DNA from 3 places in the Bradyrhizobium sp. T-1 genome. Region 2 is predicted to be linked to each of the others. Evidence: predicted binding sites of a transcription regulator. Region 2 holds the regulator's gene; each other region holds the start of a gene.
The links. Region 2 encodes HrcA, which represses chaperone genes, less so after heat shock. Its sites were predicted from a motif close to GTTAGCACTCNCNNNNNGNGAGTGCTAAC; they were not measured.

Region 1 (9,550 bases), 3.1 Mb from region 2:
GGTGAAGAAGCCCCCTACTCCAGGCTCTCCACCTGGCGCAGGCTGGGGAACAGCTTCATCCACAATAGCGCCACCGCAACCGTGCAGACGCCGCCGAGCACGGCGGCGGGCATGGCGCCGAACAGGGCGGCCGTCAGGCCGCTTTCGAACTGGCCGAGCTGGTTCGAGGCGTTGATGAAGAGGAAGTTCACCGCGCCGACGCGGCCGCGCATCTCGTCGGGCGTCGAGAGCTGCACCAGCGAGAAGCGGATCACGACACTGATCGTGTCGGCTGCGCCGAGAACGGCGAGCGACAGCACCGACAGCCACATCCAGGACGACAGCGCGAACACGATCGTGGCGATTCCGAACACGATCACCGCCTGGAACATGCGCAAACCCACATGACGCGTGATGGCGTGACGCGCCAGCACCATGGTCATCAGCAGTGCGCCGACCGCCGGCGCCGCGCGCAGCACGCCGAGCCCGACCGGGCCGGCCTGGAGGATGTCGCGGGCATAGATCGGCAATAGTGCGGTGACGCCGCCGAACAGCACCGCGAACAGGTCGAGCGAGATGGTGCCGAGGATCGCCGGATTGCTGCGGATGAAACGGACACCGGCAAAGATGTTGTCCGCGTCGTCCATGTCCTTGGCGACCGCCTGCGGGCGCGGCTGGATGAATCCGGTCAGGATCATCCCAAGAATCCAGAACAGCAGCATGACGGCATAGGCGAGATGTGGCGCGATCGCGTAGGCAAAGCCGCCGAGCGCAGGCCCGGTGATGGTCGCGACCTGGCCTGCGCCGCTCGCAACCGCTGTCGCGCGCTGCAGCGAGCCTTGCGGCGCGATCAGCGGCAGCAGCGCCGCGGTGGTCGGGCTCTCGAAGGCGCCGGCAATGCCGAGCACGAAGGTCGCCACGAAAATCTGCACCTCGCTGACCAGGCCGAGATAGGTGATGACGGCGAGATAGAGCGCGGTCGCGGCTTCCACGAGCTGGCAGAGCTGGACCACGCGCTTGCGCTCGTAGCGGTCGGCGGCGTGGCCGGCGACGAAGACGAGCAGCGCGGTGGGCGCAAATTGCACCAGCCCGACCATGCCGAGGTCGAAGGCCGAGCCCGTGAGGTCGTAGATCTGCCAGCCAATCGCCACCGCCGCGATCTGGCTGGAGAAGCGCGACAGGCTGCGCGAAAGCAGGAAGAACAGGAAGGCGCGATGGCGGAGAAGCTCACCGGCGCTGGCCGGCGGACTGACGGATACTGGCTCTTCTGGCATCGCCTGTTCGGTCACGCTCGGAAAATAGGCCCCTGTCGATCCGACCCGCGTGGCCGACGCAGGCGAGCTTGTCAACAGCACGGCCACCAGCAACATTCTCGGCATTGCGTTTGCAACGCACGCGCGGCCATAATCATTGGGGGATTGGGGACATCATGCTACGGCTGCAATCGACACTCGGCGTTTTCGCATTGCTGCTGATCGCCTTCGCGCTGGCGGAGAATCGCCGCGCAGTCTCGTTGCGCCAGGCGCTGGTCGGCCTCGTTGTCACCTTCGCCACTGCGATCGTGCTCCTGAAGGTGCCGATCGTGGCCCACGCTTTCGGCGCCATCAACGACGCGGTCGGCGCCATCTCGGCGGCCTCGCGCGCCGGCTCGTCCTTCGTGTTCGGCTATGTCGGCGGCGGCCCCCTGCCCTTCGACCTGAAGGCGCCCGGCGCGGATTTCATCCTGGCGTTCCAGGCGCTGCCGATCGTGCTGGTCATGAGCGTGCTGACGACGCTGCTGTTCTATTGGCGCGTGCTGCCGCCGATCGTGCGGGGCATGGCCTGGCTGCTCGAACGCACGCTCGGGGTCGGCGGCGCGGTCGGGCTCTCGACCGCCGCCAACATCTTCCTCGGCATGGTCGAGGCACCGCTGTTCGTACGGCCGTACCTGACGCAGATGAGCCGCAGCGAATTGTTTCTGGTGATGACCGGCGGCATGGCCGGCATCGCCGGCACGGTGCTGGTGCTCTATGCGACGCTGCTGGCGCCCCTCATTCCTGACGCAGCCGCGCATTTCGTCATCGCCTCGGTGCTGGGCGCACCGGCCGCGATCCTCGTCAGCCTGATCATGATCCCTGAAACCTCCGACAAGCGCACCGGCGGCTCGCTGGAGGACCCCGAGATGGCAGTCTCCGGCACGATGGATGCGATCGTGAAAGGTACGAGCGCGGGCATCGAGCTGCTGATCAACATCGTCGCCATGCTCTTGGTGCTGGTGGCGCTGGTCTATCTCGTCAATGCGATCCTCGGCTTGCTGCCCAATTTCGGCGGCGCCGCGATCTCGCTGCAGCGCGTGCTCGGTCTCCTGATGGCGCCGGTGTGCTGGCTGATGGGACTGCCGTGGGATCAGGCGGTGACCGCCGGCGGCCTGATGGGCACCAAGACCGTGCTCAACGAGCTGATCGCCTATGTCGACTTCTCGAAGCTCCCGCCCGATACGCTCGATCCGCGCTCGCGCCTCATCATGCTCTACGCGATGTGCGGCTTCGCCAATTTCGCCAGCCTCGGCATCATGATCGGCGGCTTAGGGGTGATGGCGCCGGAGCGGCGCGACGAGATCAATGCGCTGGGGCTGAAGTCGATCGTGTCGGGGACGCTGACGACGTGTCTGATGGGCGCGATCGTGGGGGTGTTGACGTAAGCACTCTCTGCTCGTCGTTCCGCGGCGCGCACAGCGCGAGCCCGGAATGACACCGTCAGCCGCACAACTTCGTCTTGTCCAACATGCGACGCACCTCGCCCAGCTTGGCGCGGCACGGTTCGACCGCCATGGCTTTCGCCTCGCTGGACCGTCCTCGCGCGAACAGCAACTGCGCCAGCACGGCCTGCGCCGCTGATCGCACCGGCCCGCCCGCGACATCCGACGCGGCAAGCGAGATGACGGTTTGCACTTCGGTCTCAGCGGAATTGAGGCTGTTTTGTTCAACGAAGAAGATCGCACGGAACAGATGAGCCCGCGGATCCCTGGGGTAGCGCGTGACCAGATCGAGCGAACGGCTGGCCATCTCGCGCGTATTCGCCGGCATTTCCGACGCGCGGATAAACTGCCTGGCATCGGCCATGTAGGACCGATAATGCGCAGCGGCGAAGCCCGTGCAGATCAGAGATCCGGCGCAGCCTGCGAGCAACGTCATGCTCGCGCTCCGCGGCAGGCTGTCATACGACCAGAAGACGAGCCACGGCATGAGGGCAAGCGCGCCGCCGGCCAACGCACCACCCGCATGGGCAAAATAATCGGTGTTGCCGGAGGCGCCAAAGGCAAGCGGCAGCAGTGCGGGAACACCGAAGAAGAGCGACGTCTTCAGTCGCGAGATGGTTAGATCTGCGTCCGCTTCGGGATCGAAGCTCGCGACAAACAGCGCGGCGATGAGCCCGGTAATGGCGCCTGACGCACCGACGCCTGGCACGCCATGGGCATTGCCCAGGAGCGAGCCCGCCTCGCCGACCAGCGCACTGGCAACAAAGATCAGCGAAAACCAGCCACGGCCGATCAGAGGCTCCAACCGGACTCCGACGATGAACAGCGCAATGCAGTTGCCTATGAGGTGCCAATCGCTGCCATGCAGAAGCGGCGCAAGGCCGATCCGCCACCACTCTCCTCTTCCGACAACCAGATCGTAGCTGGTCGCGCCATAAGCGATCAGCGAGCGGACATCGAGGGAGCCGTCCCGCGCAATATCGATGGCCAGATTGCGTTGCAGCGCGAAGATCAGAAACAGACCGAAGATCAAGCCGATGGTGAGGAAAGGGATATCGGAGAGAAGCTTGTTGTCGCGAAAGAGCGAACCCTCACTGGACGCGGGCCCATCGTCGTCGCGCATGACAACGGGAGCGGCCGGCGCGACGGCCGGTTGAAACGAGGCTCTTGAGGTTGGCGCTACGACGCCGCGTCGGCCAAAAGTCGCCATGAAGGCATTCCCGCATGTTCACAGCCTTGAGTTGACGCGAGGAATCTTTTCGACGGGTTAGCGGCCACCCTGCAGGCGGCGAAAACCATCTGACTGGTAGTTGCCCGGTTTCCCGGATCGAGCGCATTTTAGAGATTGCGGAATGTCATTCCGGGGCGCGACGAAGTCGCGAGCCCGGAATCCATTTCGTCACACGTATTGCCGTTCGATGGATTCTCAGGTGCGCAATTGCGCACCGTAACTCGCGCTGCGCGCGTCCCGGAATGACGACAAGCTACGCCTTCAATTCCACCGTCCGAAACTCCGCCGGCAGGATCACCTCCAGCAGTTCGACATCATCCGAATAATCCAAAATCATGTGCTTGATCTTGGGCGGCTGGGTCCAGGCGCTGCCTTGCTGCATCAAGGTCTCGCCCTGCCCGTCCATGTAGGTCTTCACCCAGCCCTTGAGCACGTAGACCATCTGGAAGTCGACGTCGTGGAAGTGCAGTTTTGAGACTTCGGCGGGATCGCAGGGGCCCTGCAGGCGGATCACATGGGCTTGCGCGAGGCCGTGACTGGCAGCGGCGATGCCGAGGTCGCGGTATTTGGCGTAAGCGCGCAGGCCGTCGGCCTTGAAGTCTTCCTCGCGGTGATGGCTGATGGCGATGCGCTGCTTCGGGCGCGCCGGCTTTTTTGCCGAGGTTTTTGCCGTTGTCGGGCGCGCCTTCGCCTTCACCGCCTTGCGTGCGGAGGATCGCGCGGCGGACTTGGCGCCGCTCCGCTTCTTCGCCGCGGTCTGGACCGCGCTACGCGATTTTGCTTTTTTGCTTGTTTTCTTGGCCATGAGCCGTCTCCCGATGTTGTTATGGGAGAGGCTAACACGGAAACAGATCTCGTAGGGTGGGCAAAGCCAAGCGTGCCCACCATTGCCAGATCCGATCGCGAAGAGATCGTGGGCACGGCGCGCGAAGTGCGGGCGCCCTTGCCCCCCCCTACGAGAGCTGCGCTCGCTACGAGAACCGGTGCTCTATCTCAATTCAACCGGAACACACCGTCCACGGCGCGGAGTTCGGCCGGCTTGATGAGCTTCGAATGCGCCACCGTCACCGAATGCAGCGGACCGTCGAGCTTTTCCTGCCAGAACGCCAGGAAGTCGGTAAGCGCGGGGAATTTCGGAAACATGTCGTAGTTCTGCCAGACATAGGTCTGAAGCAGCGAGGGATGATCCGGCATCCGGTAGAGAATTTGGGCGGTCGTCAGCCCGTAGCCCAGCATCTGTTTCCGGAAGTCCTCGGAAACGCCCCCAACCCGCAGTCCCATGCCAACCTCCTTTGCAGGAGCGCATTCAGGGGGTGGCTTGGTCCGGTACGCTTCTTGACGAGCCACCCGGCGACGATGCGCTCACATGATAGAAATGTGACGCAAACTGACAACCCATCTCAAGCCCAAAAGTTTAACAAGCTGTTGAAATTCAATGCGTTAGCAGCAGTGCCGGCTCCGTGCTAATACGGTCCGGCCATTCGGTTAACGATGGTAAAGAGATTTGGCACTTGGGCCTTCAGAGTGCCGAATTTTCTGCTAGAAGCCCTTGCCCCCGCAAAATTCCTGTCCTATCTCAGCTCGGCCTGTGCTGGCACTCGCTGGCACAGATTGCTAACACGTTGAAATCATCAACTCGTGCAAATGCTTAGGAGAGCTGCATGAAATTCCGTCCGCTTCACGACCGCGTCGTGGTCAAGCGCATCGACGCAGAAGAGAAGACCGCCGGCGGCATCATCATCCCCGACACTGCCAAGGAAAAGCCCTCCCAGGGTGAAGTCGTCGCCGTCGGCCCGGGTGGCCGCGACGAAGCCGGCAAGCTGATCCCGATCGACCTCAAGGTCGGCGACCGCGTGCTGTTCGGCAAGTGGTCCGGCACCGAAGTCAAGATCGACAGCCAGGATCTGCTGATCATGAAGGAAAGCGACATCATGGGCGTTCTCGACGTCCCCGCTTCCAAGAAGAAGGCGGCCTAAGCGCCCCCCTCTCCCTCCAGTCATACATCTCAAGGAAAAAATCCAGATGGCAGCCAAAGAAGTCAAATTCTCGGTTGAAGCGCGCGACAAGATGCTGCGCGGCGTCGACGTTCTCGCCAACGCGGTGAAGGTCACGCTCGGTCCGAAGGGCCGCAACGTCGTGCTCGACAAGTCGTTCGGCGCTCCCCGCATCACCAAGGACGGCGTCACCGTCGCCAAGGAGATCGAGCTCGAGGACAAGTTCGAGAACATGGGCGCCCAGATGGTGCGCGAAGTCGCCTCCAAGTCCGCTGACGCGGCCGGCGACGGCACCACCACCGCCACCGTGCTCGCCCAGGCGATCGTGAAGGAAGGCGCCAAGTCGGTTGCCGCCGGCATGAACCCGATGGACCTCAAGCGCGGTATCGACCTCGCGGTCGAAGCCGTCGTTGCGGACCTGCAGAAGAACTCCAAGAAGGTCACCTCGAACGACGAAATCGCCCAGGTCGGCACCATCTCGGCCAACGGCGACCAGGAGATCGGCAAGTTCCTCTCCGACGCCATGAAGAAGGTCGGCAACGAGGGTGTCATCACCGTCGAGGAAGCCAAGTCGCTCGAGACCGAGCTCGACGTCGTCGAGGGCATGCAGTTCGACCGCGGCTACATCTCGCCCTACTTCGTCACCAACGCCGACAAGATGCGCGTTGAGATGGACGACGCCTACATCCTCATCAACGAGAAGAAGCTCTCCTCGCTGAACGAGCTGCTGCCGCTGCTCGAGGCCGTGGTGCAGACCGGCAAGCCGCTGGTCATCGTCGCCGAGGACGTCGAAGGTGAAGCGCTCGCGACCCTGGTCGTGAACCGCCTCCGCGGCGGCCTGAAGGTCGCGGCCGTCAAGGCTCCGGGCTTCGGCGATCGCCGCAAGGCCATGCTGCAGGACATCGCGATCCTGACCGGCGGCCAGGCGATCTCGGAAGATCTCGGCATCAAGCTCGAGAACGTCACGCTCAACATGCTCGGTCGCGCCAAGAAGGTGATGATCGACAAGGAGAACACCACGATCGTCAACGGCGCCGGCAAGAAAGCCGACATCGAGGCGCGCGTGGCCCAGATCAAGGCGCAGATCGAGGAAACCACCTCGGACTACGACCGCGAGAAGCTCCAGGAGCGTCTCGCCAAGCTCGCTGGCGGCGTCGCGGTGATCCGCGTCGGCGGCGCGACCGAGGTCGAGGTGAAGGAGCGCAAGGATCGCGTTGATGACGCGATGCATGCGACCCGCGCGGCTGTCGAGGAAGGCATCGTCCCGGGCGGCGGCGTCGCCCTGCTCCGTGCTTCCGAGCAGCTCAAGGGCCTGCGCACCAAGAACGACGACCAGAAGACCGGCGTCGAGATCGTTCGCAAGGCTCTGTCGGCTCCCGCTCGCCAGATCGCGATCAACGCCGGTGAAGACGGCTCGGTGATCGTCGGCAAGATCCTGGAGAACAAGGCCTACGCTTACGGCTTCGACTCCCAGACCGGCGAATATGCCGACCTCGTCAAGAAGGGCATCATCGACCCGACCAAGGTGGTCCGCACCGCGATCCAGAACGCAGCTTCGGTTGCGGCGCTGCTGATCACCACGGAAGCCATGGTCGCCGAGCTGCCCAAGAAGGGCGGCGCAGGTCCCGCGATGCCCCCGGGCGGCGGCATGGGCGGCATGGACTTCTAAGTCCAACCACCTCAAGAACTACGAAACCCCGGCAGCGATGCCGGGGTTTTTGTTATTCAACGATGCACTCTATGGCAGTATTCTTCTCTCGTCATTCCGGGGCGGCGCGGAGCGCTTCAGTAAGAAATATTCCGTCGACAAACTGGCCTGGTACGAGATCTACGATGATCCGGTGACCGCCATCACCCGCGAGAAGGAACTCAAAAAATGGCGCCGCGATTGGAAGATCCGGCTCATTGAGAAGCAGAATCCGCAGTGGATCGATTTATATCCACAAATCACGGTCTAAGCTTGCAGATCGATGCATTCCGGGCTCGGCGCTTCGCGCCGCCCCGGAATGACGGCAGGACAGACGGGCCCGGGACCACGGGCGCCCTCACCCCACCTTCCCCATCCGGTCCGGGCGCAGACCGCCTCTGGAGTCGAGCGACCAGAAGATCCGCGTCACCTTGCCGACGAGATTGTCCATCGGGATGAAGCCCATCACAGACATGAAGCGGCTGTCGGTCGAGTTGTCGCGGTTGTCGCCCATCGCAAAGAAGTGGCCTGGAGGTACGGTGTAGACTTCGGTGTTGTCGGCAAAGCCGTTGTCGACACAGTCATAGGTGATATAGCTCGCCCCATTCGGCATGGTCTCGCGCCAGCGCTTGGCCCTTGCACCGACCTCGCCGCCGCAGGCGGCGCTCGCGGACACGTCCTTCAGCGCGACGCGCGTGACCGGCTTGTCGTTGAGGAAGAGCTGCCCCTGCCGCATCTGGATGCGATCGCCGGGCAGGCCCACGACGCGCTTGACGTAATCGGTCTTCGTGTCCCTCGGCGAGCGGAATATGACGACGTCGCCGTAGGCGGGATCGGCGGCACGGAAACGGCCGGAGATGAATGACGGCGCAAAGGGAAAAGAATAGCGGCCGTAACCATAGGTGTATTTGGCAGCGAAGACGTAGTCACCGACGACGAGCGTCGGCATCATCGAGCCGGACGGAATGTTGAACGGCTGAAACAGCACGTAGCGAAACAGGATCAGCGGCGACCACAGCACGGGGACCAGCAGGATCAGGATGACGATCGCTCTCCATTCGCTGGATTTGGCCCGCGGCCGGATGGTGCTCTCAAGAGTGGTCATCGCCTGCCCCGCCGGAGACTATCGCCGCCACAGGATTGCGCAACCTGTGGGCGCGCGCAATCCCGGACCTGCATGACTTGGTCGTCCGGTTGTCGGCCTACGTTCAACCCGTCTCCGCGGCGGCAGTCGCCGGATGCATCCCGTGCAAGTCGGTCAGCGGCTCCGAAAATCGTTCGGCGCGCTGCCGAAGCGGCGGCGGAAGCTGCGGTTGAAATAGGAGATGTCGCTGAAGCCGCAGGCGAGCGCGATGTCGCTGACCTTGAGGGCGTCGTTGCGCCGGTCTGCCAGCATGGCGCGGGCCTTGGCCAGCCTGAGCTCAAGCACGCGCTCGGTGAAGCTTTGCCCGCTCTCGTGCAGCAGCTTCTGGATATAGCCCGGCGACACGCCGATCGTCGTGGCAAGGCGCTGCACCGAGAAGGCGGGATCGGCAAAGCCTCTTGCGATCAACGCAGTGATCTCGGCATGGCGCGCCGAGCGCATGCCGCGCATCTGCGCCATCACTTGCGCATCGCCGGAGGCGCCGAGTGCCAGCACCACCAGATCCTCGACCGTGTCGAGCACGTGATCGGCCAGCGCCGGATCGTCGGTCGCCATATCGGGCTCGTCCAGCAGGCAGAGATAGCGGCGAAGATGCCGCAGCGCCGGCAGCTCCCCGTCGAGCGAACGGCCGACGAGCGCCTCGGCGCGGGCACCGAGCGCACCGAGCATGCGCCGGGGAAACGCCATCACGACATAATCGCTGGCGCCGACATAGCCGTAGGCCTCGTCGGCACGATAGAGCAGCGGTTGCGAGTCCGGCACGACGGTCTCTCTGCCG
Region 2 (9,550 bases):
CGGCCTGCGCCTCGGCATGGTGCCGCTGGTCGGCCTCAGCAAGGCCAAGACCTTCCCGGGCTTCGAGAACGAGGACGGCAGCGTCAAGGTGCTGATCACCGAGCTGCCGCCGGCGGCCTATAACGAGGTCGTCAGTGCCTTCAACACCAATCCAGCCGGCGCCAACGGCATCAAGCCGGACAAGATCGAGACACCCGCGGGCCTTGCCTATTTTACCACCGAAAGCGGCAAAGCCGGCGACGCGCCGGTGAAGCGCTATTCGATGATCGTGCCGGGCACCGGCTTCTCCGGCTATGTCGCGGTGCAGGTCCCCGAGAACGCCTCGAAGATCTACACCGACGAGGCGGTGCGGCAGATGTTTGCGACCGCCACCATCCGCAAGGAGGTGTCGGCGGACGAGCAGATCGGGCTGTTGCCGTTCAAGATCACCGATCTGGCTGGCTTCAAGGACGTCCGTACGCTGGTGCCGGGCGCGAGCATCATCCTGGCCGACGGCAACGAGAGCTCGGGCTACGAATCGAAGCCGTTCATGATCCTCGGCCTGATCGGCGCGACCCCGCAGCAGACCGACGACCGCGCCCGCTTCGCCCAGGAAGCTGCGATGCAAATCCCCGGCGTGCGCGAGTCCCGCGTCACCATGTCCGAGCCGATCCGTATCAACGGCCAGCCGGGCTTTGAGACCCGGATCGACGGCATCAGCGGCAAGGACAAGACCGCGGTGACGGTGGTGCAGTGGATCCGCTTCGGCGGCGGCACCTCGCTGCGCATCATCGCCAGCGCGCCACGCGACCAATGGTCGGACGCCTTCACCCGTTTCCGCGCCGTGCGCGACGGCATCCAGCCGAAGGGCTAAGGCGCGCTCGTCCAGCAAACTCGGTGTTGTCCCGGCGAAGGCCGGGACCCATAATCACAGGGAGTGGTTGCAGGACGAACTGGTAACTCCGAAGCCTCGCAAAACCATTGCTGCGGCGTATGGGTCCCGGCCTTCGCCGGACGACGAGAAATTGGCAGCCCAACCTCTCACCAAACCCGGCTGCATTTTCAGGCTTTCGTTCGTACACGAACGGAACTAGGCTTCCCTCCATTGGATCAACTTGAGACTATCCTGGAGGGAGGCGGACAATGCTCGATCGACGACAAATCTTGGCGGCCCTGGGGACCACGGCGCTCGCGAGCTTCGCTCCATCGGCGCTTTTCGCAGCGGCTTCGATCAAACCGGACGACACATCCGCATTGCTCGTGATCGACGTGCAGAACTGCTTTCTGCCGGGCGGCAGCCTCGCGGTGAAGGAAGGCGAGCAGGTCGTGCCCGTGATCAACAAGATGGCGAAGGCGTTCTCGAACGTGGTGATGACGCAGGACTGGCACACGCCCGGCCACGTCTCGTTCGCGTCAGTGCACTCAGGCAAGAAGCCGTTTGAAACGATCGACCTGCCTTACGGCAAGCAGGTGCTGTGGCCCGACCATTGCGTGCAGGGCACCGACGGCGCCTCGCTCTCGAAGGACCTTTCGATCCCGCAGGCCGAGCTCATCATCCGCAAGGGTTTTCACAAGGACGTCGACAGCTATTCGGCGTTTCTCGAAGCCGACGGCAAGACGTCGACGGGACTTGCCGGCTATCTCAAAGGACGCAAGATCAAGCGCGTCTTCGTTGCGGGTCTCGCCACCGACTTCTGCGTCGCCTGGACCGCGCTCGATGCCCGCAAGGCGGGCTTTGAGGTCTATGTCGTGGAAGACGCCTGCCGCGGCATCGACAATCAGGGCTCGCTCGCAAAGGCCTGGGCCGACATGGCCAAGGCCGGCGTGAAGCGGATTCAGTCTGCGGATATCGCGGTCAGCGCGTAAGACTCTTGCGCAGTCATTCCGGGGCGGCTCGCAGAGCCGAACCCGGAATGACGCCAAAGCTCAGTTCGCTTCGTTGTTGTTGGCCGCGGGCGCGGGCTTTGCACCGCCCTTGGCGACACCGACCAGCGCCGGGCGCAGCACGCGCTCGCCGATGGTGTAGCCGGCCTGCATGACCTGCACGACGGTGCCTGCAGGCACCGACGCATCGGGCACTTCGTACATCGCCTGCTGGAAGTTCGGGTCGAACTTCTGGCCCTGCGGATCGAACTTCTTCACGCCGTGCTTTTCCAGCGCGTTGAGCAGCGAGCGCTCGGTGAGCTCGACGCCCTCGATCAGAGCAGTCAGGCCGGGATCGGCGGCGGCACGAGCGTCGGCCGGAACGGCATCGAGCGCGCGCTGAAGATTGTCGGCGATGTCGAGCACGTCGCGGGCAAAGCCGGTGACGCCGTAGAGCTTGGAGTCAGCGACTTCCTTCGCGGTGCGCTTGCGCAAGTTCTCCATCTCGGCCAGCGTCCGCAGCATGCGGTCGCGCGCTTCGGCGGCTTCCTTCTGCAGCAGCTCGACCGAGCCGGGCTCGGGATCGTCGGGCATGATGTAGGGTTTCGACACCACGGGCTCGCCGGTCGGCGCGGCCGTGTCTTCGGGTTGCCGGGTTGGATCGGTCATCGGCTGCTTCTCAAACTCGTCTCAAGGGGAGGTTTTCTGGCCCGGATATCGTGCTTCGGGCGCTGAAAATCAAGCGCCCGTGATCGGCTCAAATGCCGGTCAGCCCCCCAACAGGCGGCTGACGATGCGGGCGGCGTAGTCCACGGTCGGGATCACACGGGCATAATTCAGCCGTGTCGGCCCGATTACACCCAAGACGCCGACGATACGGCCGGCGGCATCCCGATAGGGCGAGATGATGGTGGAGGAGCCCGACAGCGAAAACAGCTTGTTCTCGCTGCCGATGAAGATCCGCACGCCTTCGGCAGTTTCGGCGCGCCCCAGCAGGTCGATCACGCCACGTTTCGTCTCGAGATCGTCGAACAGCAGGCGAACGCGCTCCAAATCCTCCAGCGCGTGCAGATCTTCCAGCAGATTGGCGTGGCCGCGAACGATGAGCTGACGGTCCTCGTTCTCGCCGCCGGACCAGCTCGCAATCCCGGCCGAGATGACCTTTTGCGCCAGTTGGTCGAGCTCGGCGCGGGCCTCGCCGAGCGCGGTTTCCAGCTCGAGCCGCGCCTCGGCGAGCGTCCGGCCGCGAATCCGCGCATTGAGGAAATTGCCGGCTTCCGTAATGGCGGACGAGGGAACTCCCGGCGGCAGCGTCAGCACGCGGTTTTCGACCTGGCCATCCTCGCCGACCAGGATGACCAGCGCCTTCTCGGGTTCCAACCGGACGAATTCGATGTGCTTCAGCCGCGCATTGGACTTTGGCGTCAGCACCACGGCGGCGGCGCGGGTCAGGCCCGACAGCCGCGTCAGCGCCTGGTCCAGCGCCGCCTCGACCGATTGCGCATGGCCGACGGTGGCGAGCTGGCTCTGGATCGACTGCCGCTCGGCCTCGTTGAGGTCGCCGACCTGCATCAGGGCGTCGACGAAGAAACGCAGGCCAAGTTCCGTCGGAAGCCGGCCGGCTGAGGTATGGGGGGCATAGATCAGGCCGAGCTGTTCCAGATCGGCCATGACATTGCGGACCGAAGCCGGGGACAGCGGCATCGCGATCAGGCGCGAGATGTTGCGCGAGCCGACCGGCTCGCCGGTCGCCAGATAGCTTTCGACAATTTGACGAAAGATGTCGCGGGAACGCTCGTTGAGCTGGGCGAGGCCTGCGCGCGGCGCGATCAGATGGATCGGATCGTGATGGGCCACAGACGGTAACTCCTCTCAGATGCTCATAATTTGTCCATCCGGGACGGTTCTGACAAGCGTGGCGTTTGCGGGGTGGAAAACCGGGGCTGAAAGCGGCCTTGATGTTCCCCCTTGCCGCTCACCCTCACCCCACCTACAAGCACCGCGAACAGCCCTTTTCCGTGAGTTTTGGAGGATTCCCATGCGGCCAAGCCGCCGTGCGCCCGACGAATTGCGCCCCGTGACGCTTGAGCGTGGCGTGGTCAAATATGCGGAAGGCTCCTGCCTCGTGAAATTCGGCGACACCCATGTGCTGGTCACCGCCACGCTGGAAGAACGCCTGCCGCCCTGGCTCAAGGGCCAGGGCCGCGGCTGGGTCACTGCCGAATACGGCATGCTGCCGCGTGCGACCTCGGAACGCACCCGCCGCGAAGCTGCGGCCGGCAAGCAAAGCGGCCGCACCGTCGAAATCCAGCGCCTGATCGGCCGCTCACTTCGCACCATCGTCGATCTCGAAGCGCTCGGTGAGCGTCAGATCACGGTCGATTGCGACGTCCTCCAGGCCGACGGCGGCACCCGCACCGCCTCGATCACCGGCGCCTGGGTCGCGCTCGCCGATTGCATCGCCTGGATGAAGGCGCGCAACATGATCAAGGCCAACGTGATGCGCGACAACGTCGCCGCGATCTCCTGCGGCATCTATCAGGGCAAGCCGGTGCTGGATCTCGACTATGCCGAGGATTCGGAAGCCGAGACCGACGCCAATTTCGTCATGACCGGCGACGGTCGCATCGTCGAGGTGCAGGGCACCGCGGAGCGCGAGCCGTTCACACAGGACGAGTTCCTGGCGCTGATGGCACTGGCGCAGAAAGGCATCGCGCGGCTCGTGGACTTGCAGAAACTGGCTGTCGCGTAGTCAATAGGCCCATGCACCGCCGAATCACCGGAAAGCTCGTCATCGCCACCCACAATCCCGGCAAGCTCGCCGAGATGAAGGAGCTGCTCGCGCCTCACGGCATCGAGGTGGTGTCGGCCGGTGAGCTCGGCTTGGGCGAGCCGGACGAGACCGGCAACGATTTCCGCAGCAATGCCGCGATCAAGGCGATCGCGGCGGCGCAGGCAACCGGCCTTCCGTCCTTCGCCGATGATTCCGGTATCGTGGTCGATGCGCTCGACGGCGCGCCCGGCATCTACAGCGCGCGCTGGGCCGGCCCCTCCAAGGATTTCGCTGCGGCGATGGCGCAGATCGAGCGCCTGCTGCAGGAGCGTGGTGCCACCACGCCGGATCGCCGAAAAGCGCATTTCGTCTCCGCGCTCTGCGTCGCCTGGCCCGATCATCATCTCGAAGAGGTCGAGGCGCGTGTCGACGGCACACTGGTCTGGCCGCCGCGCGGCACCGCCGGCTTCGGTTACGATCCGATGTTTTTGCCCGACGCTCACAAGCGCACTTTCGGCGAGATGGAAAGCATCGAGAAGCACGGCCTGCCGCCGCTTGGCCTTGGCCTGTCGCATCGCGCCCGCGCATTCGTGAAACTGGCGGAGATCTGCCTTGAGCCGCGCTAAAGCGTTTTCAAGCGAAGTGGACACCGGTTCGCGCCAGGAAAACGCGTCAAAACAAGAGTCTGCAGCCTTTGGCGTCTACGTGCACTGGCCGTTCTGCCTGTCGAAGTGCCCCTATTGCGACTTCAACAGCCATGTCCGCCACGCCGCGATCGACGAGGCGCGCTTTGCCTCCGCCTTCGCGCGCGAGATCGAAACGACCGCGCAGCGCTCGCCCGGCCGCGAGGTCACGTCGATCTTTCTCGGCGGCGGCACGCCATCGCTGATGCAGCCTGCAACCGTCGGCGCCGTGCTCGACGCGATCGGCAAGCACTGGACTGTCGCAGGCGATGTCGAGGTGACGCTGGAGGCAAACCCGACCAGCGTCGAAGCCACGCGCTTTGCCGGCTATCGCGCCGCCGGCGTCAACCGCGTCTCGCTTGGCGTGCAGGCGCTGGACGATGCCTCGCTGAAAGCCTTGGGCCGCATGCATAGCGCGCGCGAGGCGCTCGATGCGGTTGCCATCGCGCGCCGCTCGTTCGACCGTTATTCGTTCGACCTGATCTACGCCCGCCCCGACCAGACACCGGCGATGTGGGCCGATGAGCTGCGTCTCGCCATCGATGAAGCCGCCGAGCATCTGTCGCTCTATCAGCTGACCATCGAGGAAGGCACGCCGTTCTTCGGCCTGCACCAGGCCGGCAAACTGAAAACGCCGGACGAAGCGGTCGCGCGTGCGCTCTACGACGTGACGCAGGAGACCTGCGACAAGCTTGGCTTGCCCGCCTACGAGATTTCCAACCACGCGCGTCGCGGCGCCGAGTGCCGGCACAATCTGGTGTACTGGCGCGGCGACGAATATGCCGGCATCGGCCCCGGCGCGCATGGCCGCCTCGACATCGACGGCGTGCGTCATGCCACCGCCACCGAAAAGCGTCCGGAAGCCTGGCTGCTGCGGGTCGAGACGAATGGTGACGGCATCGTCACCGACGATCTCCTCAACAGCGAAGAACGCGCCGACGAATTTTTGCTGATGGGATTGCGCTTGGCCGAAGGCATCGACCCCGCGCGCTACATGGCGCTCGCCGGCCGCCCGCTCGACCCCGGCCGCATCGCGCTGCTGCGTGAGGAAGGCGCGATCACGGTCGATGCAACGGGCCGCTTGCGCGTGACCAGCAGCGGATTCCCGGTGTTGGATGCGGTGGTCGCGGATCTCGCGGCGTAACGAGATCTCGTAGGGTGGGTTAGCCGAGGGCGTAACCCACCTTGCTTCCACATGCGCGGAACGAAGTGGTGGGTTGCGCTTCGCTAACCCACCCTGCGACTACGGCACCGTTGTCCTGAACTACGCCCCAAAGCTCTTCGGCGAGCCCGCAACGGCAACACCACCGCCGGTCGTCACCTTCATCACCGCGAGCCCACGTTCATTGGTGCCATCGGCGCGGAAGCGGAACAGGCCGTCGATGCCGGCGAAGCCGGAAGGGTTGGTGAGCACGTCGGACGAGAAGCGCGTGGTGCCCTGCGTGCGCGCGAGCGCGGCGACGAGCGCCACCGCGTCATAAGCCAGCGTCGCGGTCCGGATCGGATCGGCGCCATATTTGGTGCGGTAGCGGCCGGAGAACGCGCGGAAGCCGGCGGGATCCGGCGCGGCATAGAGACCGCCTTGCAAGGCGGGACTGGCATAGACGCGCGGATTGTCCCACAGGCCGGTGCCAAGCAGCTGGATGTTGCGCAAATTCGCGCCCGCGGCGGTCATCGCATCGGCCACCGCGACGACGGCGTCGCCGTCATCGGCAATGAACAGCGCATCCGCGCTGCCGAGCTGCTGCGCCACGCTGCGCGCCGGCGTGGCGCGATCGGCACCGTATTTCTCGAACGCGACGATGCGGCCGCCGCGCCGCGGCACGGCCGCCTTCACCGCGGCTTCGACGACATTGCCATAGGCATTGTCGGGCACGAGCACCGCGTCGGAGCGTTTTCCGATGCTGGCCGAATATTCGATGATGCGATTGACGTCGGACTCCGGCAGGAAGCTCAACAGATAGACCCCGCGGCCCGCGATGCTCGAATCGGTCGAGAACGCCATCACCGGGATGCCGCGCGTGCGCGCGACCTGGGCCACGGCCGGCACCGATTGCGCAAACAGCGGCCCCAAAATGATCTCGGCGCCTTCGTCGATCGCCTGCTGCGCGCCGGCTTGCGCGCCCTGCGGGCTGCCATTGTCGTCCTTGATCAAGAGCTGGATGTTCGGATTCTGGAACTCGGCCAGTGCCATCTCGGCAGCGTTGCGCATGGATTGCGCGGCCAGGCCGGCATTGCCCGCGGCCGAGAGCGGCAGGATCACGCCAACCTTCACGCCACCGGTGCCGGCGGTGGTCGCCTGCTGCGGCGGACCGGCCGGCTGAGCCGGAGGCGAGGAGCTGGAGAACGGGCTGGAAAACTGGCTGAGGCTCTGCTGCACGCCGGCGCAGGCCGAGAGCAGGGGCGTGCCGATCAGCAGGCCAAGCGCGCTCCGCCGGGTCGCTCCCGACAAACGGGGCCCCGGAACGGAAGACTTCGGATCGCGCGGGCCCAGCATGGCAGCTTCTCTTCTGACCGGTCGCGAGCGGCCAGTCACAACATTCATTGCCGCGACAGAAGCCGCGGATTCGGGCATATTGTCGGCAAATAGTTAACCAAAACAAAAGGATAATGACCGCCTAATGCGGCTGCCCTTATGCTCTGGCTGGCTGTTCGCCCTCCGTCATCCAACATCAAAGCGGGGTTTCCGCCGCGAATATGGCGCTGACACTTCGTCCTTTAGCGAATGTGATGCCGCATGGATCACATTCCAGTTCTTCCTCACCCCAGTTTCGTATCCTGCCGGCACGATCTTTTTCGAAGGACTGGTTCCCAGCCCCGGAGATCATGCCTAAGTTCGATTCATTATGCGCGCAAAGCCGGCCCCGATAAATACGACTGAAGCTACGGATGCCGCCCCCCGCGGTTTCTCCATCGACGCCCACCGGCTCACGGCGCCGAAGCCGGCGGCCGGCCTCTATCTGGTCGCCACCCCCATCGGCAATCTCGGCGACATCACGCTGCGCGCGCTGCAAACGCTGGCCGGGGTCGACGTGATCGCCTGCGAGGACACCAGGATCACGCGGCGCCTGACCGAGCGCTACGCCATTACCGCACAGCTCAAGCAGTATCATGAGCACAATGCCGAGGCCGCGCGGCCGAAGATCCTGGAGGCGCTTGCGGCCGGCGGCTCGGTCGCGCTGGTGTCGGATGCCGGCACGCCGCTGATCTCCGATCCCGGTTACAAGCTGGTGCGCGAGGTCTGCGCGGCCGGCCATGCGGTCTATGCGCTGCCGGGGCCATCCTCGGTGCTGGCAGCACTCTCGGTCGCGGCCCTGCCGACCGACCGCTTCTTCTTCGAGGGCTTCCTGCCGGCGAAATCCGCCGCGCGGCGGTCGCGCCTCACTGAACTTGCCCGCATCGATGCGACGCTGGTGATGTTCGAATCCGGCAACCGCATCCAGAATACGCTTGCCGATCTCGCGGAGATCATGGGCACGCGCGACGCCGCGATTTGCCGCGAGCTGACCAAACTGCACGAGGAGATTTCCCGCGCAACGCTGGACGAACTGGCACGCGAAGCAGAAGCACTGGAAACGCGCGGCGAATTCGTGCTGGTGATCGCTCCGCCGGCGGCGGATGCCGACGTGCTGACATCGGATGCGCTCGACGATCTCTTGCGCGAGCAGCTCGCCACGCACAGCGTCAAGGACGCCGTCGCGCACGCGGTCGGGCTCTCGGGGCGGCCCCGACGCGAGGTCTATGCCCGCGCGCTCGAGCTCGCAAAAGATCTGCGGGGCGGCGATGGCGAAGACTGAGGATGCTCCGGGATCCAAACCGGAACCGAAGATCGCCTCGCCCGAGCGTATCGCCGCGTTCCGCACCGGCATCTCGGCCGAGAGCCGCGCCGCTGCTTATCTCATGGCCAAGGGCTACCGCATCCTGGCCAAACGCTACCGCACCCCACATGGCGAGATCGACCTCGTGGCGCGCCGCCGCAACCTGATCGCCTTCGTCGAGGTCAAGGCGCGCGCCAGCCTCGATGACGCCGCCTATGCAGTGACGCCGCGCCAGCAGCAGCGCATCATCGACGCCGCCCAGGGCTGGCTCGTAGCGCATCCCGAGCATGCGGAATTCGAACTGCGATTCGACGCCATGCTGATTGCGCCGCGCTCGCTTCCGCGCCATGTGTTGGCGGCATTCGACGCCTCGACCTGAAAGGCAGACCATGAAACTGAACGTCGCCGTCCAGATGGACCCCATCGCCCGCATC
Region 3 (9,550 bases), 1.5 Mb from region 2:
CGCCGCCAAGCAGTGCGTCCAGCTCGGCAATGCCGCTCTTCAGAACGGAGCCCGAAAAACCGACCCGGTGTTCTGCGGCGACCAACCGCGGAAATACCTGCACGCCACCAGCGCCGATTATGAAATCATGATAGCCGCCGCGAAAGCTTTGGCCTCTGCATTTTGCCACCCGCAACCTCCGCCGCTCGGCCCCGTAGTTCGGCGCGAGTTGATCGAGGTGGATTACGCTATGCGCAATGGAGTGCACGGCGCGATCGGTACTTTCGGTGGTGAGATCGTCGAGCGTGATAACCGTGGATTTGTTGCGGGCGAAGTAATGTTTTAGCCCGAGAATTTGGCGACGGTACCTCAACGAGCTTTGAGCAAGTAACCGGATTTCCGACAGACTGTCGATAACAATGCGCTGGGGCCTGTGCTGTTCGATTGCGGAGAAGATACGTTCAACCGTCTCACCGAGTTCAAGATCGGACGAGTAGAGCAGACTTTGATGCTGGTCTGGATCGAGCACACTTTCCGGGGGCACCAACTCGCAGATTGTCACCCGCTTATCGATTGACCAGCCATGCGACGCTGCTCCCGCCCGCAATTCCTCTTCGGTTTCTGCAAGGCTCACGTAAAGGCCAGTCTCCCCAGAGCGTGCTCCAGCCAGAAGGAATTGCAGGGCGATGGTCGTTTTTCCGGTGCCCGGCGTGCCTTCCAACAAATGCAGCCGGTTCTGGGCAAGGCCCCCTTCAAGGATGTCATCAAGGCCGTCGATTCCTGTTGCGGAGCGCGGCAGAGTTTGGCGTGCTGAAATCATTGGTTAGCGTGAAAATGGGTCTAGGCACTTCGCTTAACGCTCTGGCAGTATTGCCGGTTCCTTTACCGGCTGGTCGGGGACCGCATGCTAATGAACTTCGGAAATGCAATTAAATCTGAAATGGTTGGCTCGCTGGTGAAGGGAAACGCGCTAGGGGCTTTACTCGGTCTCCTGCGCCAACCTTGCCCACTCTTCGGCAAGCTCCAGCCAACAGTCTTTGAAGGGGCTCACGGTTGCTCGAGCCATTTGATGGCATAACTCAGCTTGCAAACGGTAGTGCTCCGCTAGAACCGCGGAGGGAGTCACTTCAGATAGGCGCAGTCTCGTCGCCGAGGGTGCCTTTCGGGGCGATCGCATCATTGCTGAATGTTTTGATTAGCGCCCATTGGCACGCATGCTGGGGCTGAGGCCAGTCCGCGACGAGTCTGAGCCTAAGACCTGTTGTCGCTTCTTCTTGTCCTCAAGCCACTCCACGTACTGAACTTTGTAGGCCTTGGTGCCGCCTGGCGCCTCGACCAGCACGGTTGCTCCCTTGGTCTTGCCGATCAATGCCCTGCCAATGGGTGACGTTACAGAAATCCTTCCTTTACTCGCATCGGCTTCCGGCTCGCCGACGATCTGCCAAGTTCGTTTCTCCCCGGTATCTTCGTCGATCAGCGTCACGGTGGCGCCAAATTTAATCGTGTCGCCGGAGAGCTTGGATACGTCGACGATTTCGGCCAGCGCTAGCTTGTCTTCCAACTCGGCGATCCTGGCCTCATTGACGTTCTGCTCCACTTGCGCAGCCTGATATTCCGAGTTCTCAACCAGGTTGGCGTCGTCGGCGATCGCCTGCTGAATTCGCTGAATCAGACGAGGTCGTTCGATTCTGATGCGGCCCTTCAGTTCATCTTCAAGGGCGGCGTGACCTGCAGCCGTCATAGGAAACCTTGTCATCGCATCACCAATCTGCCCCACCGAGTCTGCTTCAGAATTTTATGGCCAAAGGGAATGCAGACGCCAACAGCCCTTCAAAGGTTGACAGCCGTTCACGAAGGCGTTTCTCCACAATCTCTCGCTCAGCTTCAGCGAGCTCAGTTTGGAGCAGCCTGCGATAGCGCCAGATTTCGTTACGAACGGATCTGATCTCACTGATGCTGTCATCAATGGTAGCCATCACCGAACCGATCCCACTGACCCTCAAGACCTGTCAGCTCCGCAGTTCTTCAGCGAGCCGCCGCTCTATGAAGGTGCGTTCAACATCGGTCAATTGCGTGTTCAGGAGCTTTCGGTATCGTCGCACGTTTGCGTCGCGCGTCCATCGCGAATGATTTGCTGTGCGCGGCGCTGGCATTGGCCGATGCCGCCTCGTCGCTGCATGCCTTCCGAACACACGCTGCGGTTCGACGGGCGCCGTGCAATCAAGCGTGCTGAGACGAGGCAGCCGCATGGCCAATGCCCCACGTGGCGGCGGATCGTCCTCGTCGTCAAGCTGCTTCAGCGCCGCCAGGATGTCGTCCAGATGCAGCCGGTGCGGGATTCCGGGGACTTCGCGAAGCGCGGGGCGCGATTCGACGACATACATATCCGATGCCCAGGACGACAAGATGACTCGCTTCTCGTCGGTCGACAGCTTGACATCGCTCAAGACATCGTCAGGTGAATTGTAATGAGATACCGGGTGGAAAAAGGGGCCAACATTGTTGGCGGTACGATTGGCCTGGCTCATGTTGTGTCTCCTATTGCTCCTTTCGTCGAGAGACAGGTTGATTTGAGAGGATCTCAAAGGCGGCGGCATTGTGCCGCCGCCTTCGGTTCTCAGTTGGTGTTGATCGCGATACGCTTGACGTTGCGGTTTGACTGCTCAGACTTCGGAAGTGTTACCGTGAGCACGCCGTTCTTGAAGTCCGCTTGCGCCTTGTCTTCTTCGACGCCCTCCAGCGAAATCTGGCGTTCGAACGAACCGTAGTAGCGTTCGCTAACGAATTTGGAGTCGTCGCTGCGCTCGGCCTTTTTCTCGCCGCGGATCGAAAGAACGCCATTGGCGATCTCGACCTCGACGTCCTTTTCGCTGAGACCCGGAAGTTCGGCGGAAACCGTCACCGCCTTGTCAGTTTCACTGAGTTCGAGCCGAGGCCAGGTGAATTGGCCCTCCATCAAGGGATTGCCAAGACGACCTAGCGAGCCGAACCCGCGAAAGGCGTCGTCGAAAAGCCGGTTCATCTCGCGATGAAGCGTGAGAAATGGATCGAAAGGCTCTCGACGGGTGGGGAGCTGCTGACCTTTCGTCCACGGAACAAGATCACGAATAGCCATGATATCCTCCTTGACATGAAGCTAGTCGACGCGCGGACGGACAATTTGCGGCCCGCGCGACGAGATCAGGCGAAAGGCGGGCTAAGCTGCCTTCTGCGTGATTTGCCCGGCTGAGGCACCGCCGCCGATGGCGATGCGCCGGGGCTTCATGGCCTCGGGGATTTCCCGGACGAGCTCGATCCGGAGCAAGCCGTCGTCGAACGTGGCAGTCTTCACCTGCACGTAGTCAGCAAGGTTGAATTGCCGCTTGAACGGCCGAGCCGAGATGCCCTGGTAGAGATATTCGTGCTGGTCCTTGCTGCCCTTGCGGCCTTCCACGGTGAGCACGTTCTGCTCGGCCGTCACCGCGATCTCATTAGGGCCGAATCCAGCCAGAGCCAGTGAGATTTGATAGCGATCTTCGCCAAGCCGTTCGATGTTATAGGGCGGGTAATTATCCTCGGTCCTCTGCTGAGTTTCGTCGAGGAGATCGAAAAGGCGATCGAAGCCGATGGTCGAACGCCACAGGGGAGCGAAATCGTGAGTCCTCATAGCCAAGTCCTCCTGAGAGCAAGATGGATACGAAGGAGCGCAAGACACCAGGGTCTGGCGCCCTGTTCAGTTCACCGGACCCAAAGCTGGCGCCCGGCACCGCTTCAAGCGGCAAAAAACGACTTAGAAGAAGGGGAATCAATTTCAAGGGCATCCCGAAAATTTTTGCGGCGATTTTTCTTCGGCTAATTTTGCGTTGCAGCGTATGTAGCGATGCTTCAAACCGGGCTTCGGCCTCGCTGACCAAGTGCATCGGCCGGCGTTGTTCTTCCATCAGTAGGCCGGGATTGTCGAACAGTTGTTTTGCAATGCAAACTAGCTAGCCCGGCGCTCGCTCGAGATCAGGAAACTACGAATCGGGTCGCCTGCTGGCGGGCAAGACCATCCGGATGGGGAAGACGATCCTGATAGAGTTTGCAATGCCAATACGAGCAAGAAAGCTTTCAGCGCAATGCGCTTTCGCGTCATCAGACGCGGCGGCCAGCAGTCGCCAGTGAAGCCGGTTTCGCCCACTCAGGGCTTTAATGCAACCCAAGGGCATGGCGCCATTCTCGGCGCCAATGCCGAGGTCATCGAGCCGAAATTCCGAAGCCACGCAGCCTTACGATTGCAGGCCGCGCTAACTCACCTGAATCTTGCGCGGCTTGGCCTGCTCCGCCTTGGGCAGCACAATCGTAACCACGCCATCTTTCATTTGGGCGCTGATCTTGCTCTGGTCGACCTTGTTGGAAATCTGAAAGCTTCGCGCGTAGTGACCTACGTTGTATTCGGTGTAGACGGGCTGCATCCCCTCATATTTCGAGAAATCAATCCGACCTTCAATAGTGACGACGTCGTCCTCGACGCTCGCCTCGATGCTGTTACGGTCGACGCCCGGCATCTCCAGCACAACCGTCAGCGCTTCGGGGGTCTCAAATATGTCCGTCACCGGCACGAATGCCCGTCCCGGCGTGGTGCCCTCAGTTTTCTTCTCGACTTCGCGCTTTTGCTGGACCTGTAGTTCCTGGGACTCTGCCATGGTAGCCTCCCTTAGCTTACCTTGATGGAACGCGGCTTGTCGGCCTCTGCCCGTGGTATGAACAGCGCGAGGATGCCGTCGCGACATTCAGCCCTGATTCGATCAGGTTCGATCCGAATCGGCACCGATAACGTTCGGTCAAATACGCCACTGATACGCTCGCGACGATGGAGGCTCGCCTGCTCTCCATAGGCGATCGTCTTTTTGCCCCGGATACGAATGGTATTTTCCTTCGCTTCGATTTCCAGATCGTTTTTGTCGACACCTGGCAGCTCGACGACCGCGACAAGGTCGTCGTCCTTCTGGAATATATTGATTGGCGGGAAACTGCCGATTGCAGCGGTTCCACGTCCGATCCAGTCGCTTGCGACGCGTGCGTCGAGTGCGCGCTGTAGAGCCAGCAGCGCTTCAAATGGGTCACTAAAGTTTGCGAACATCTATTCCTCCATTGACGGCCTTAAAGGGCAAGCACAAGACTGCTATTTGACCAAGCAACGTGGACAGCAAGTCGCTGCCCGCATTGCTGATGAAGCAGCAATCAACTCAATGTCGACGAAGGCAGATCCTGAGGCGATTTCGGGACACCCCAGGGCGTGATGCTCGGGGACATGAGCGTATCGATCCTCAATGCCGGCGCCGATGCCTTCCAGTTCATCCAAGGCATCGAATCGAGATATCGGATTGGTGGCAAACGCAGCATGTCGCCAGCTCTCGCCCTATCCCGGTCCGGCGAACTCTCAGTTCCCCAAGCTGCCAGCGACGGCAGCATCAAGGCCGATGCAAGCAATGCCGTCATCAGACGTTGCACGATGCGACTGTCGGCTTGATCTTTCTCCGCACGAGCGGAGCCAATGGTTTGATCTTTGATCATCTCATCCTCCTATCGTTCGAAAACTTACCCATGCGATGGTTGCAAAGCCTTGGGGTCAGCACGAGCCAATTCAGGCAGCCCCACTCTTGCGCAACAGAGCTTCGATCTGGGTGCTATTTTGGATCCTCGTCCCTCGTTGTGTTGGCGATCTCCTTGCTTAGAGATGGACCGAGCGCCCGGCCGTCGGACGGCCGGGCGCAAGTCTTGTCAGAAGTCCATCGGCGGCGCGGCGGCCGCGTGAGCCTCGGATTTCTTTGGCTTGTCGGCGACCAACGCTTCCGTGGTGATCAATAGAGCGGCGATCGAGGCTGCGTCCTGCAACGCCGTACGGACAACCTTTGCGGGGTCAATCACCCCGGCCTTGACCAGATCCTGATATTCACCAGTCGCAGCATTGAAGCCCCAGTTGTAGCTGGCGTTCTCAAGCAGCTTGCCGACCACTAGCGAGCCGTCCTCGCCGGCGTTCTGGACAATCTGGCGCGCCGGTACCTGGATCGCCCGGCGCACGATGTCGACGCCGGCCTTCTGGTCCGCGTTCGCCGTCCTGACGCCATCGAGCGCCTTGAGCGCGCGGAGCAGCGCGACGCCACCGCCGGGGAGGATGCCTTCCTCGACTGCAGCGCGCGTGGCATGGAGCGCGTCGTCAACGCGGTCCTTCTTCTCCTTGACCTCGACCTCGGTGGCGCCGCCGACGCGGATCACCGCAACGCCGCCAGCGAGTTTCGCGAGCCGCTCCTGCAGCTTCTCGCGGTCATAGTCCGAGGTGGTTTCTTCGATCTGCCCCTTGATCTGGGCGACGCGGGCTCCGATGTCCTTCTTGGCACCAGCCCCGTCGACAATGGTGGTGTTCTCCTTGTCGATGACCACTTTCTTGGCGCGCCCGAGCATGTTGAGCGTGACATTCTCGAGCTTGATCCCGAGATCCTCGGAGATCGCGGTACCACCGGTAAGTGTGGCGATGTCTTCGAGCATGGCCTTGCGGCGATCGCCGAAGCCCGGCGCCTTCACCGCAGCGATCTTCAGGCCACCGCGCAGCTTGTTGACGACAAGCGTTGCCAGTGCTTCGCCCTCGACGTCCTCCGCGATGATCAAAAGCGGCTTGCCGGTTTGCACGACAGCCTCCAGCAGAGGAAGCATGGTTTGCAGCCCGGACAGTTTCTTCTCGTGGATCAGGATATAGGGGTCTTCGAGCTCGACCTTCATCTTTTCGGCGTTGGTGACGAAATAGGGCGATACATAGCCGCGGTCGAACTGCATGCCTTCGACCACTTCGAGCTCGGTATTGAGGCTTTTGGCCTCCTCGACCGTAATGACGCCCTCGTTGCCAACCTTCTGCATTGCATCGGCAAGGAAACGGCCGATCTCCGTGTCGCCATTGGCCGAGATCGTCCCGATCTGCGCGATCTCGTCATTGGACGTGACCTTCTTGGCATGCGCCTTCAAGTCGCTAACAATTGCCTCCACTGCGAGATCGATACCGCGCTTGAGGTCCATCGGATTCATGCCGGCGGCAACCGATTTCGTGCCTTCCTTGACGATGGCCTGCGCCAGCACGGTGGCCGTCGTGGTACCGTCGCCGGCCAGATCGTTGGTCTTGGACGCCACCTCGCGCACCATCTGGGCGCCCATGTTTTCGAACTTGTCTTCCAGCTCGATTTCCTTGGCGACGGTGACGCCGTCCTTGGTGATGCGTGGTGCGCCGAACGACTTTTCGATCACCACGTTGCGTCCCTTGGGACCGAGCGTGACCTTCACCGCATTCGCCAGTGTATCCACTCCCCGCAGCATGCGCTCGCGGGCCTCGGTCGAAAACTTCACGTCCTTGGCAGCCATGTTCAAGATCTCCTTTCCTTTATGACTGTCAGTTTTTCAGCGGGGTCAGGCGGCCTTCTTCAACTTGCCGCTTTGTTCGACGATGCCCAGGAGATCGCTCTCCTTCATGATCAGGAGATCCTGGCCATCGATTTTCACCTCGGTGCCCGACCATTTGCCGAACAAGACCCGGTCGCCGGTCTTCACATCGAGCGGGACCAATTGACCTTGCTCATTCCGCGCGCCCGGACCAGCAGCGATGATCTCGCCTTCCTGCGGCTTCTCCTTTGCGGTATCGGGAATGATGATGCCGCCGGCAGTCTTCTCCTCGGCATCGATGCGGCGCACGAGCACACGGTCGTGCAACGGACGGAAATGCATGCACATCCTCCTTAACAGTCTAGCGATGTCATTTAACCGGGGCCGGTAACCAGCCCCCGGCGGAAAAACGACCTAGGAACCGAAAAAATCCAATTCAAGAGGGGCGGCTAAAATTTTTGGCACTCCCAACAAAGGACTGCCAATGCGCTCTTGAACAGCTTGCCGCGGCGACCCAACCGGACGCACGACAATCCTTGTAAAATATTGTTATTAAATGAGAAATTTCGCTTGTCTTGGTTGGCGGTCCGAATCGGTGCGGGGCGATCTCTGCTGCCCATATGGTCCCGGATCACGCTAGTCCCGGGAGTGTCGTTGCTGGTAGCGCCTCGCGCATTGCCGCTGCAAGCGACTATGACCTGGCCGGCATCAGGACCTACGCGTCGTTGGTGGTGATCGAAATTGGTGCCTGGTGACTTGGAAACAGATCGCGGGTCACTAAGTGCTAGAACCGAAAGTGCGAACCCTACGGTTAGGACCCGTAAGCACGAGGTGGTGTCATGAAAATTCGCCGCCGTTTTAAGCAAACCGTCACCCTCGAAGGACGTACGCATACGACGAAGGCCGCCTGATTGACGCATGCGCGCGGGCGTGGCGAGCTGTATGATAGCGTTGGGTGAAGGTCAGGCGGCTTGCTGATCGTCGGGCTTGCCGGCTTGGCACAGAAGCCTCCATTCCCAGGGCAGCAGTTCGTGCAGACGCGATGCGGGAAGATCGGCGATGCGGGCGAGCACGTCGGCGAGCCAGGCTTTCGGATCGACGTCGTTGAGACGACAGGTCGTGATCATCGTCAGCATGATGGCGGCACGGTCGGCGCCGCGCAGGCTACCGGCGAAGGTCCAGTTGCGCCTGCCCAACGCGATGCCGCGCAACGCTCTTTCAGCGGCGTTATTACTGAGACAGATCCTGCCATCGTCGAGGAAGCGGGCGAAGTCGTCCCAGCGCCTGAGCATGTAGTTCATGGGCTTCAGGACCTCGGAGGAACGCGATAGGGTTTCTCGCTCGCGGAGCAGCCAGGCGTGCATGTCGTCGAGAAGCGGCTTGCTTCTCTCCTGGCGCACGGCACACCGCCCGTCGGCACTGCTGCCGTTGAGGGCGCGCTCGATCTCGAACAACACATCCAGACGCCTGACCGCCTCCAGCGCGATCGGGGAGACCGGTTTGCCTTTCTGTCCGTCCCGGGCGGTTTTCTCGATGTCGGCCAGTTCGAAGAAGCCCCGCCGCGCGTGGGCGAAGCAGAATGCCGGCGTGATCGGCAGCACCTTCCTCTGCGGGTCGAACAGAGGCTCGAAGCCGTTGTAGCAATCCGCCTGCAGGATGCCGGTGAAGGCAGCCAGATGCTTCTGGGGATGCTCGCCCCGTCGGTCGCTCGAGGCGTAATAGACTGCCGCCGGCGGCGCAGGCCCACCGTAGGGCCGATCGTCGCGCACATAGGTCCAGATCCGGCCGGTCGTGCACTTGCTCTTGGCCAGGATGCGGATGGTGGTGTCGTCGCCATGAAGGCGCTCGGCCGACAGCACATGGCGCTCGATCAGCTGGAAGAGCGGCATGACGGCGAAGGTCCCGTGGCCGACCTGGTCGGCCAGCGTCGACAGCGGCAGGTCGATCCTCTCGGCCTTAAAGCGCACACTCTGGCGGTTGAGCGGGATATGCATGCCGAACTTGTCGAACAAGATCGTCGCCAGCAATTGCGGACCGATGAAGCCGCGCGGCGTGGCATGGAACGGTGCCGGCGGCTGGCTGATCTTCTCGCAATCGCGGCAGGTGAACTTTTCCCGCACCGTCTCGATCAGCTTGAACCGGCGCGGGATCTCCTCCAGCGTCTCGGTCACATCCTCGCCCAGCT

Region 1: the regulator HrcA is predicted to act here: its motif matches at 5,538-5,566, upstream of ACWAT4_RS15780 (co-chaperone GroES).
Region 3: the regulator HrcA is predicted to act here: its motif matches at 7,823-7,851, upstream of groES (co-chaperone GroES).

Annotation. Positions count from the first base shown of each region.
Region 1 covers NZ_CM132115.1:3,308,249-3,317,798, reverse strand. Annotated here, with positions in the region: gene ACWAT4_RS15805 (MFS transporter) at 15-1,253, opposite strand; gene ACWAT4_RS15800 (NupC/NupG family nucleoside CNT transporter) at 1,409-2,659, shown strand; gene ACWAT4_RS15795 (rhomboid family intramembrane serine protease) at 2,715-3,839, opposite strand; gene ACWAT4_RS15790 (cupin domain-containing protein) at 4,201-4,752, opposite strand; gene ACWAT4_RS15785 (usg protein) at 4,941-5,228, opposite strand; gene ACWAT4_RS15780 (co-chaperone GroES) at 5,609-5,923, shown strand; gene groL (chaperonin GroEL) at 5,970-7,610, shown strand; gene ACWAT4_RS15770 (GIY-YIG nuclease family protein) at 7,648-7,899, shown strand; gene lepB (signal peptidase I) at 7,987-8,733, opposite strand; gene ACWAT4_RS15760 (helix-turn-helix transcriptional regulator) at 8,887-9,550, opposite strand, start outside.
Region 2 covers NZ_CM132115.1:179,060-188,609, forward strand. Annotated here, with positions in the region: gene ACWAT4_RS00835 (hypothetical protein) at 1-853, shown strand, start outside; gene pncA (bifunctional nicotinamidase/pyrazinamidase) at 1,123-1,845, shown strand; gene grpE (nucleotide exchange factor GrpE) at 1,906-2,511, opposite strand; gene hrcA (heat-inducible transcriptional repressor HrcA) at 2,611-3,699, opposite strand; gene rph (ribonuclease PH) at 3,881-4,594, shown strand; gene rdgB (RdgB/HAM1 family non-canonical purine NTP pyrophosphatase) at 4,606-5,241, shown strand; gene hemW (radical SAM family heme chaperone HemW) at 5,258-6,442, shown strand; gene ACWAT4_RS00870 (penicillin-binding protein activator) at 6,563-7,795, opposite strand; gene rsmI (16S rRNA (cytidine(1402)-2'-O)-methyltransferase) at 8,145-9,095, shown strand; gene ACWAT4_RS00880 (YraN family protein) at 9,082-9,495, shown strand; gene gshB (glutathione synthase) at 9,506-9,550, shown strand, end outside.
Region 3 covers NZ_CM132115.1:1,688,847-1,698,396, reverse strand. Annotated here, with positions in the region: gene ACWAT4_RS08240 (ATPase domain-containing protein) at 1-796, opposite strand, end outside; partial or broken gene greA (transcription elongation factor GreA) at 1,265-1,735, opposite strand; gene ACWAT4_RS08230 (hypothetical protein) at 1,767-1,955, opposite strand; gene ACWAT4_RS08225 (hypothetical protein) at 1,989-2,507, opposite strand; gene ACWAT4_RS08220 (Hsp20/alpha crystallin family protein) at 2,597-3,094, opposite strand; gene ACWAT4_RS08215 (Hsp20 family protein) at 3,176-3,625, opposite strand; gene ACWAT4_RS08210 (Hsp20/alpha crystallin family protein) at 4,245-4,643, opposite strand; gene ACWAT4_RS08205 (Hsp20/alpha crystallin family protein) at 4,655-5,080, opposite strand; gene ACWAT4_RS08200 (hypothetical protein) at 5,182-5,514, opposite strand; gene groL (chaperonin GroEL) at 5,722-7,347, opposite strand; gene groES (co-chaperone GroES) at 7,393-7,707, opposite strand; gene tnpC (IS66 family transposase) at 8,328-9,550, opposite strand, start outside.